2 regions of the Cytobacillus sp. FSL R7-0696 genome follow, and region 2 is predicted to be linked to the other one. Evidence: riboswitches for the same ligand, from Rfam matches in the RefSeq annotation. Region 2 holds a riboswitch; the other holds the start of a gene.
What was found. Region 2 has a riboswitch for cobalamin ahead of metE (5-methyltetrahydropteroyltriglutamate--homocysteine S-methyltransferase). Riboswitches for the same ligand answer to the same signal wherever they lie in the genome.
Positions count from the first base shown of each region.

Region 1 (4,294 bases), 190 kb from region 2:
GAAGCGGATAGCTTTTCAATATCTTCATTCGCTTCTTGGACCACAACATCCATCAAGTCATCAACAGTGGCAATACCCATTAGCACATTTTCTTCATTCACAATTGGAATAGCAAGGAAATCATATTTTAAGACCATGTTTGCAACTTCTTCTTGGTCTGTCGTCACTGCAGCTGAGATGACCCGTTCATACATAATGTCTTGGATGACCTCGAGAGGCTCTGCGATTAGTAAGTCACGGTGAGAGACAACCCCAACTAATTTTCTGTCTTGATCAATCACGTATAAATAATTAATCGTTTCAGCATATTCTGCAAAGGATTTTAACTTTTCTACTGCTTCTCGGACTGTGTAATAATCACGAATCCATACAAAACGGTTAGTCATTAAGCGCCCGGCAGTTTCTGGTGGATAGGTCATCATATTCTGAATGATGCGAGATTCACTTTGTTTCATACCGGCAAGGAGACCTTCTATTTTCTCAGCTGACATATCATGAAGTAAAAGGGCGAGGTCGTCATTATCCATTAAATCCAAGACTTTTCCTGTTTTCTCATTTTCTAATTTATTTAAAACCTCTAGCTGCATGTCTTTATTCAATTCCTCTAGCAACTGGGCAAGGCGGTCAGCAGTCATAAATAATAAGAAACGTTTTTTATGCTTTTCAGGCAGATGATCATAAGCTTGAGCAATATCATACGGTTGCAGTTCATCTAAAATCCTGTTAAATTCTTTTTGTTTATTATCCTTTAATGCTTTGATGATCAATAAAGCGATTTGGTTTTCTGTCATCGTCTGAATCATAAAGCTCAAGTCCTTTCAACCGAGGATATCCCTTAAATTGTAAACGGAGATTACATGCTTATCTTACCATTCTTTAACTGGGAAAATCATGATTTTTTTAAAGTAATATATGGTTTAAAAGTTAAGATTGTATGCTAATCCATTAGTTATTTTCATAGTATGTGTTAGAAGTGGAATGTTATCATTGGTTTGATACAAAAAGGCTTTTTTAGGGTATGAACAAAATTCAGGAATTGAAATAGTTATTTTGTAATGTTTTTTTAATAATCGTATTTCCTTATCTTTGCTAAAATGAAATGGATGAAATGAAGCATTGTATCGGTTGTTTATGATTGACATGTAGTTAGTATAAATTATTGCAGTAAAACGAAATAGTGTGTGGTATGAGGGTAATAACTAAGGTGGTACTATTGAATTTGCTCTTCGTCTTTCTATTTTCAGTTCGGAGGTTTCTAAATTGCGAAAGAAAAATCATAGTGTTCGAGATCTCATCTATATCTTATTAAACGAAAAGGACCAGTCCGTTATTTCTTATGGAATTGAATTTTCTGAGTTTATGCAATCATTACAGAACAGGACTGGGCATCTTCTATTAGTGAAGCACCAGTATGATAATGGGGAACTGAATGTACATACCATGTTTGATTGGGTGGCTCATGAAGACCTGCCAGCACTCATAAACGAAGATGTTTATAGTTATGGTGATTTTTGCTGGATAGATTTCGAGGAGGAAGAATCGTTAAATGAATTGCCCGCTCAAGCAATTGCTGAGCTCCTATATCTTAGTCATGTAAAGGAGCATTTAAAGAAACCTTTCTATAACCATTTAAGCAATCGTTATTGTTATTTAGCGCATGATGATGGTTGGTTAAATAAGGTCTATTACCGAGACTGGCAGGACTTTTACAAAATGCTTGGCGACGTTGCTGCTATGAAGATGGAGCATTTAAAAGTAGAAAAATCTTTATTAGGCCTAAAAAAGAAAAAAACATATCCACAAGTTCCAGAAGGCGCGTTAAGGGCATTAAGAAATTTAATGAAGGAAGGCCTGGTGATTTCTTTTGAACAGAGTGAGCAGACACGTACAAAAATTAATATACCGCTCTGGACAGTTGGAGATTTCGCTAATATGGATGATATGTATGATGAGTTCGAAGCAATGAGGAAGGAAGCCACGCCAGACGCGAGATTGGTTTTTGATAAAAAACTGAAAGAATGGCAAGTAACTGATTCATAAAAATAATAATGCACCACAAAATATGATAAGGTATAATAAAATCGACAGAAAATTGTAGATTTAAGGAAATAGGTGTCAATTTTTGACTTAATAGGGGAAATTGGTGTAAAACCAATGCGGTCCCGCCACTGTAACTGGTTAATAAACAAAGACAACTGCTATATAGGTTCTATAGGAGGAGCCTTTGATTATAAACCATAAGCCAGGAAACCTGCCTATCTTCCATAAACACTGTAACCTACGAGGATAGGGGGTGTTTGGTAAGGCTTCTTTGTCGTGATTATTCCTTCCAAACATCTCCTACTACTGGGGATGTTTTATATTTTAAGGAGGGTCAATCATGAAGAAATGGTATTTATTTTTAGTCTCGATTTTACTATCAGCAGGTATTCTTGCTGGATGTGGGAATGACACAGCTGAGCCGAAGAAAGATGGAGAAGAGAAGGTTGAAGAGAGTACTGAAACTAGCGCTTTTCCTGTAACATTAACGGATGCTGCGGATCAAGAAGTGGTGATTGAAGAGGAACCAGAAGCGATTGTTTCGTTAATCCCGAGTAATACTGAAATCGCTTTCGAATTAGGGTTAGGTGAGAAGGTAGTCGGTGTATCTGATTTTGATAATTATCCAGAAGAAGTGGCTGATATTGAAAAGATCGGTGGACAAGAATTTAATGTAGAAGCAATTATTGCTTTAAATCCAGATGTTGTATTAGCACATAATTCAGGAGCGCATAATAGTACTGAAGGCTTAGATCAATTAAGAGATGCTGGTATTCCTGTTCTTATTGTCAATGATGCACAGAATTTTAAAGAAGTATATGACTCCATTGAAATGATTGGTAAAGCAACAGGAGCAACAGAAGAAGCAAGTCAAACAGTTGAGGGAATGAAAACCCGTTTGGCAGAAATCGAAGAAAAAGCAAAGTCTGTTGAAGAGAAAAAATCTGTCTTTGTTGAAATCTCTGCAGCTCCTTCTTTATATACTGCCGGTCAAAAAACATTTATAGATGATATGCTCAATTTGATCCAAGCGGAAAATGTAATTGAAGAAGAAGGTTGGCCACAAATTGACGAGGAAGCTGTCATCGAAAAGAATCCTGATGTGATTATCACTACATACGGGTATTATACGGAAAATGCGGTAGAAACCCTTTTAAGTCGAGAAGGTTGGCAAGATGTAACAGCCGTTAAAGAGAAGCAAGTCTATGATGTGCACTCTGATAAGGTAACTCGTACAGGTCCTAGACTTGTAGAAGGAGTAGAGGAGCTTGCAAAAGCGATTTACCCAGAAGTATTTAAATAATAGAGGTGTTGCTTATCTCTGTGCGTTCGTTTTCTTATGTGTAGCAATGATGATGGGGATTTCTATAGGCACTGTTTCAGTGCTACCGTTAGATATATTCAATATCATTGGAGCGGAAATCTTACGTTTACCGATAAGTAATGATGTTAATCCAATGCATAGTAATATTGTTATGAATATTCGCTTGCCTAGAGTAGTATTGGCGGGCTTTGTCGGGGCATCACTTGCAATTGCAGGTGCTGCCTTTCAAGGTTTATTAAGGAACCCTTTAGCCGACCCTTATACATTGGGGGTGTCTTCAGGAGCTTCTGTTGGTGCTGTATTAACGATCTTTCTCGGTTTATCCATTCCGTTTGTAGGCACCTTTACTTTACCGTTATTTAGTATTACAACAGCTTTTCTAACGATAATTGTTGTCCTTTTCTTTGCGCGACAAATTGATCGTGGCATGAGAGTAGAGACAATCATTTTAACCGGTATTATCTTCAGTTCTTTTCTAGGTGCATTTATTTCCTTAATGATTGCTTTAACGGGGGATGAACTGAGACAGATTATTGGGTGGTTGTTAGGAAGCGTATCGATGAGAGGTTGGGACTATGTTCAAATCATCCTTCCTTTCTTTATCATTGGGTCTGCGATGCTCATTGCCAATAGCAAGGAATTAAATGCGATGTCATTCGGCGAAGAAAGAGCTCGTCATATCGGGGTAAATGTACAGAAACGTAAGATGATGGTCTTAATTGCCGGATCGATTTTAACAGGTGCCGCTGTAGCAGTGTCAGGTACAATCGGATTTGTCGGCTTAGTCATTCCGCATCTAACCAGATTGCTATGGGGACCAGACCATAGACACTTGCTTCCTTTATCGATGATGACAGGTGCTGGGTTTTTAATACTTGCTGATTTATTTGCAAGAACAATCATTTCACCTACTGAGTTACCTATTGGTGT
Region 1 is NZ_JBBOWA010000001.1:1,211,067-1,215,360, reverse strand. Features, by position in the region: gene mgtE (magnesium transporter) at 1-803, opposite strand, end outside; gene MKX29_RS06385 (hypothetical protein) at 1,261-2,040, shown strand; cobalamin riboswitch at 2,094-2,273, shown strand; gene MKX29_RS06380 (ABC transporter substrate-binding protein) at 2,381-3,343, shown strand; gene MKX29_RS06375 (FecCD family ABC transporter permease) at 3,309-4,294, shown strand, end outside.
Region 1: another riboswitch for cobalamin. It lies ahead of MKX29_RS06380 (ABC transporter substrate-binding protein); the one in region 2 lies ahead of metE (5-methyltetrahydropteroyltriglutamate--homocysteine S-methyltransferase).

Region 2 (4,294 bases):
CGCACCAATCGCTCTTGGAATGTTATGTCCGAGTGCCTGGTCAAACGCAATCACTTTCACACCTGACTTTTCTACCTTTTCCTTTGTTCGTTCATCTGCTCCATTTAACACAACAATGATTTCATCAATGCCTGCCTTCTTTACCTCAGCAATCACTTCAGCAATCGTATCCGGCTCCTTCCCTACAGGAATAATCGCACTATACTTCGCTCGTTTCTCTTCCTTTACCGAAAAGGCTTGTACATATTCCTTAAAAGATTGCCGATTTCGCCTGCCATCATTTAAACCACCGCGATATCCTCTCTCTTCAATCAGTTGCGCCACTGCACGTAAGTGGTCACCAATTATTAAACTTGTTGAAAATGAAAAAGAGGAGCCCGTAATCTTCTGTTGATGTTTCGGTCGAATCTTATTTGTAGCAATCACGTCAATGGCGACTGGTGCACTCATCTTTAATTCTTTCATCACAGCTATACTATGAGCTAATGGCGGACAAGCTAAATTCTCCCAACCAATTGTATCAAGCGCTGATTTTTTCATCACATGAGGAACAGCGACTAAGGAATTAACGGATAACTCACCTTTACCTAAAAAATGATTAAGAGAGAACTTTGATACTGCTGTCGGATGTGGTCTAATGGGGCGCTTCATTGTCCAGCTTAAATCATTTAGGGCAATATCAGCCCCATCCCGAATGCCATCAAGCAGTGCTTGTAGCTCCTGTGCTCTAACGACAATATCACCATCAATAAAAAGAAGCGTATCTCCTTTTGCCTCCCTTGCACCAATTGCTCGTCCAATATCCACCCCTAGAGGTTCTTTATAAACAAGCTTTCTACATTCAAATGCTTCCGCTATTTTCTCCGATCCATCTGTTGAACCATTCAAAACAGCGATGATTTCATATGGCTCAATCTTCATTAACTCTTCTAAAACGGCTGACAACGTAGATTCTTCATTCTGAATGGGAATAATAACAGATAGATTCATAACACTTCACTTCTCTCCTTCAGCAAAATTAATAGTCTCCTTTGTGCTAACTATAGCCTTTTCCATCACAAACCCGAGAAAAACACTAAGTAATATCAATATATACAGCTTGGCCATTTTTGTTCTCGGACAAGTATACAATCTATGAAAGATGGTGCGATAGACAGGGTAGATTGGTTTAATTATGGGGGCATTGATCGGATTCGGCACTAAAAAATAGATTATTACTATTCGTTAGGAGATGTTAAAGTAGATATATATGTATTTAAGGGGGATTACAAATTGGAATTCGAGTTGAATTTTATTTGGATTGCCGTCGGTTTAGCATTACTTGGCTATTTCATAGGCAATGGGTTGAAGCAATTTAGTAGTAAAAATGAAGGTAATATGAATCATTTACTTGTGGAGCAAAGCCACCTTCATCTTTACTTTATTTAAGTGAAGCAGACATGAAGGATCTATTACAGAAGCATCCTCACGCACCAAAAGTCATTCTTAATGGCAAGCATTATTACCATCTACATAAATTTCGCAAGTGGCTTGAATCTGATGATATATATCACTCATGAAGAATTTATTTTGACAGCTTCCATTTATTATGCTAATATATCTGTAAAATTCAAAATATTATAAATATGTAATTCTCTTATTCAGAGAGGTGGAGGGACTGGCCCGATGAAACCCAGCAACCTTTAACAATTATTTGTTAAAAAGGTGCTAATTCCTGCAAAGTGTAATAGCTTTGGCAAATAAGAGAGGATAAAGACCTCTCTATTTTTAATTTAGAGAGGTCTTTTGTATCTTCAAAACTAAATAACAAAGGCAACGGATGCATGATTGCTTAAAAGGGAAGCCCGGTGGAATGCCGGCACGGTCCCGCCACTGTGAAGGAGAGCGACTTATCATTAACCACTATTTCATAATTAAAATGGGAAGGGATAACAAGCGATGATCTGAAGTCAGGAGACCTGTCTGTTGTTTGCACTTAGACTCTACGGATGCATAGAGAGGAGTGATGAATACGTGTTGAGCAAATCAAATGGTCTCAACTCTTTATTGCGTATGAATCTCTCATTTAATAATAGATAGAGAGATTGTTTGTTGAGAAAATACAATCATAAAAGGAGTGTTTAAAATGACTGAAGTAAAAAGCTCAAATGTAGGTTATCCAAGAATTGGCGAGAAGCGGGAGTGGAAGAAAGCTCTAGAACAATTTTGGAGTGGTATGTTGAATAAAGAGACTTTTCTGCAACAAATGGAAGTCATACGTTTATCCTCTCTCGAGAAACAAAAACAACTTGGCGTTGATCTCATCCCGGTTGGTGATTTCACACTGTATGATCATGTCCTCGATACAGCTGTGATGTTTGGACTTGTTCCTGAGCGTTTTACATACAGAGGTGGGAAGGTTGATATTGAAACGTATTTTGATATTGCCAGAGGGAACAAAGATGCCGTGGCAGCTGAAATGACCAAATGGTTTAACACAAACTATCACTACATCGTGCCAGAACTCACCAACCTCAAGCCAACACTTGCTGAAAACCGGCCACTTGCCTTTTATAAAGAAGGAAAAGAGAAGCTTGAAATCGACGGAAAACCGGTTATCTTGGGCCCGATTACTTTTGTGAAATTATCAAAAGGCTACAAAGAAAGTGAATTCAAATCAATCGTCAATCAATTCGTTCCTCTTTATGCACAAATTTTAAAAGAATTACAGCAAGAAGGTGCCTGGTGGGTGCAAATCGATGAACCTATTTTAGCCACTACCCTCACAGAAGAAGACATCTCACTCTATCAAGCAGTTTACCAAACATTACACGAGGCAGCACCACAGATAAATATCATTTTACAAACGTATTTTGAAAGCATCACTCATTATGAAGCTGTTACCTCTTTACCTGTGCAAGCGATCGGCCTTGATTTTGTCCATGATGCAGGTCAAAACCTCGCTTCCTTACAAAAATTCGGCTTCCCAAGTGATAAAGTATTAGCTGCAGGTGTCATCGATGGCCGTAATATCTGGGGCGCCAAACTTGATAATAAGCTCTCTCTTCTAGAAGAAATTACAGCAATTGTTCCGAAGGATCGCTTAATCATCCAGCCTTCATCCAGCTTATTGCATGTACCCGTTACAGTCAAAATTGAAGAAACACTTGATCATACATTAAAGACCGCACTCGCCTTTGCTGATGAAAAATTACAAGAAATCGTAGTGCTAACAAAAGGAATAAGAGAAGGAAAAGAGCAAATCCAAGATGAGGTAAACAAGAGACGAACTGCTATCGAGGCGCTAAATCAATCTTCTATTAGAAACAATCAACAAGTACAAACAGCCATTCAAAACTTACCATCATCACTAGCAGAGCGCGAAGCACCTTATTCTGTTCGTCAAGCAGCACAAAAAACAGCCTTCCAACTACCACTCCTACCTACAACAACGATTGGAAGCTTCCCACAAACACAGGAAGTGAGAAGAAATCGTTTAAAATGGCGTAAAGGAGAGTTAACTGCTACTGACTATCAAACATATATCAAAACGGAAATTAAAAAGTGGATTGATATTCAAGAAGAGCTAGGCCTTGATGTGTTTGTTCATGGTGAATTCGAACGCACAGATATGGTCGAATACTTCGGTGAAAAATTAGCCGGATTCCAATTCACAAAATTCGGTTGGGTGCAGTCTTATGGCTCTCGTTGTGTCAAACCACCAATTATTTATGGAGATGTCTCATTCGAACAGCCAATGACAGTTGCAGAAACAGTCTATGCCCAGTCCTTAACAGATCACCCGGTAAAAGGTATGCTCACTGGTCCGATTACGATTTTAAACTGGTCATTTGTCCGCGACGATATCCCTCGTTACGAAGTCGCAAACCAAATTGCCCTTGCCCTTCGAGAAGAAGTAGAAGCACTAGAAGCAAATGGTATCCGGATGATTCAAGTAGACGAACCAGCCATTCGTGAAGGATTACCACTCAAACAAGAGAAGTGGGAAGATTATCTGAACGCTGCTGTTTATGCTTTTAGACTAGCCACCACTTCTGTCAGAAATGAAACACAAATTCATACGCATATGTGCTACTCCGATTTCGAAGACATTATCTCAAGCATTCAAGCACTCGACGCTGATGTCATCTCCATTGAAACATCAAGAAGTCATGGCGAGCTGATTCACTCATTTGAAGAAAGCACCTACGAACAAGGTATCGGCCTAGGCGTATATGACATTCACAGCCCTCGAGTGCCACAACTCGACGAACTAACGAAAAACATCGACCGTGCCTTACAAGTACTAGACCCA
Region 2 is NZ_JBBOWA010000001.1:1,403,276-1,407,569, forward strand. Features, by position in the region: partial or broken gene MKX29_RS07380 (glycosyltransferase family 2 protein) at 1-990, opposite strand, end outside; gene MKX29_RS07385 (hypothetical protein) at 1,273-1,428, shown strand; SAM riboswitch class I at 1,634-1,746, shown strand; cobalamin riboswitch at 1,801-1,980, shown strand; gene metE (5-methyltetrahydropteroyltriglutamate--homocysteine S-methyltransferase) at 2,126-4,294, shown strand, end outside.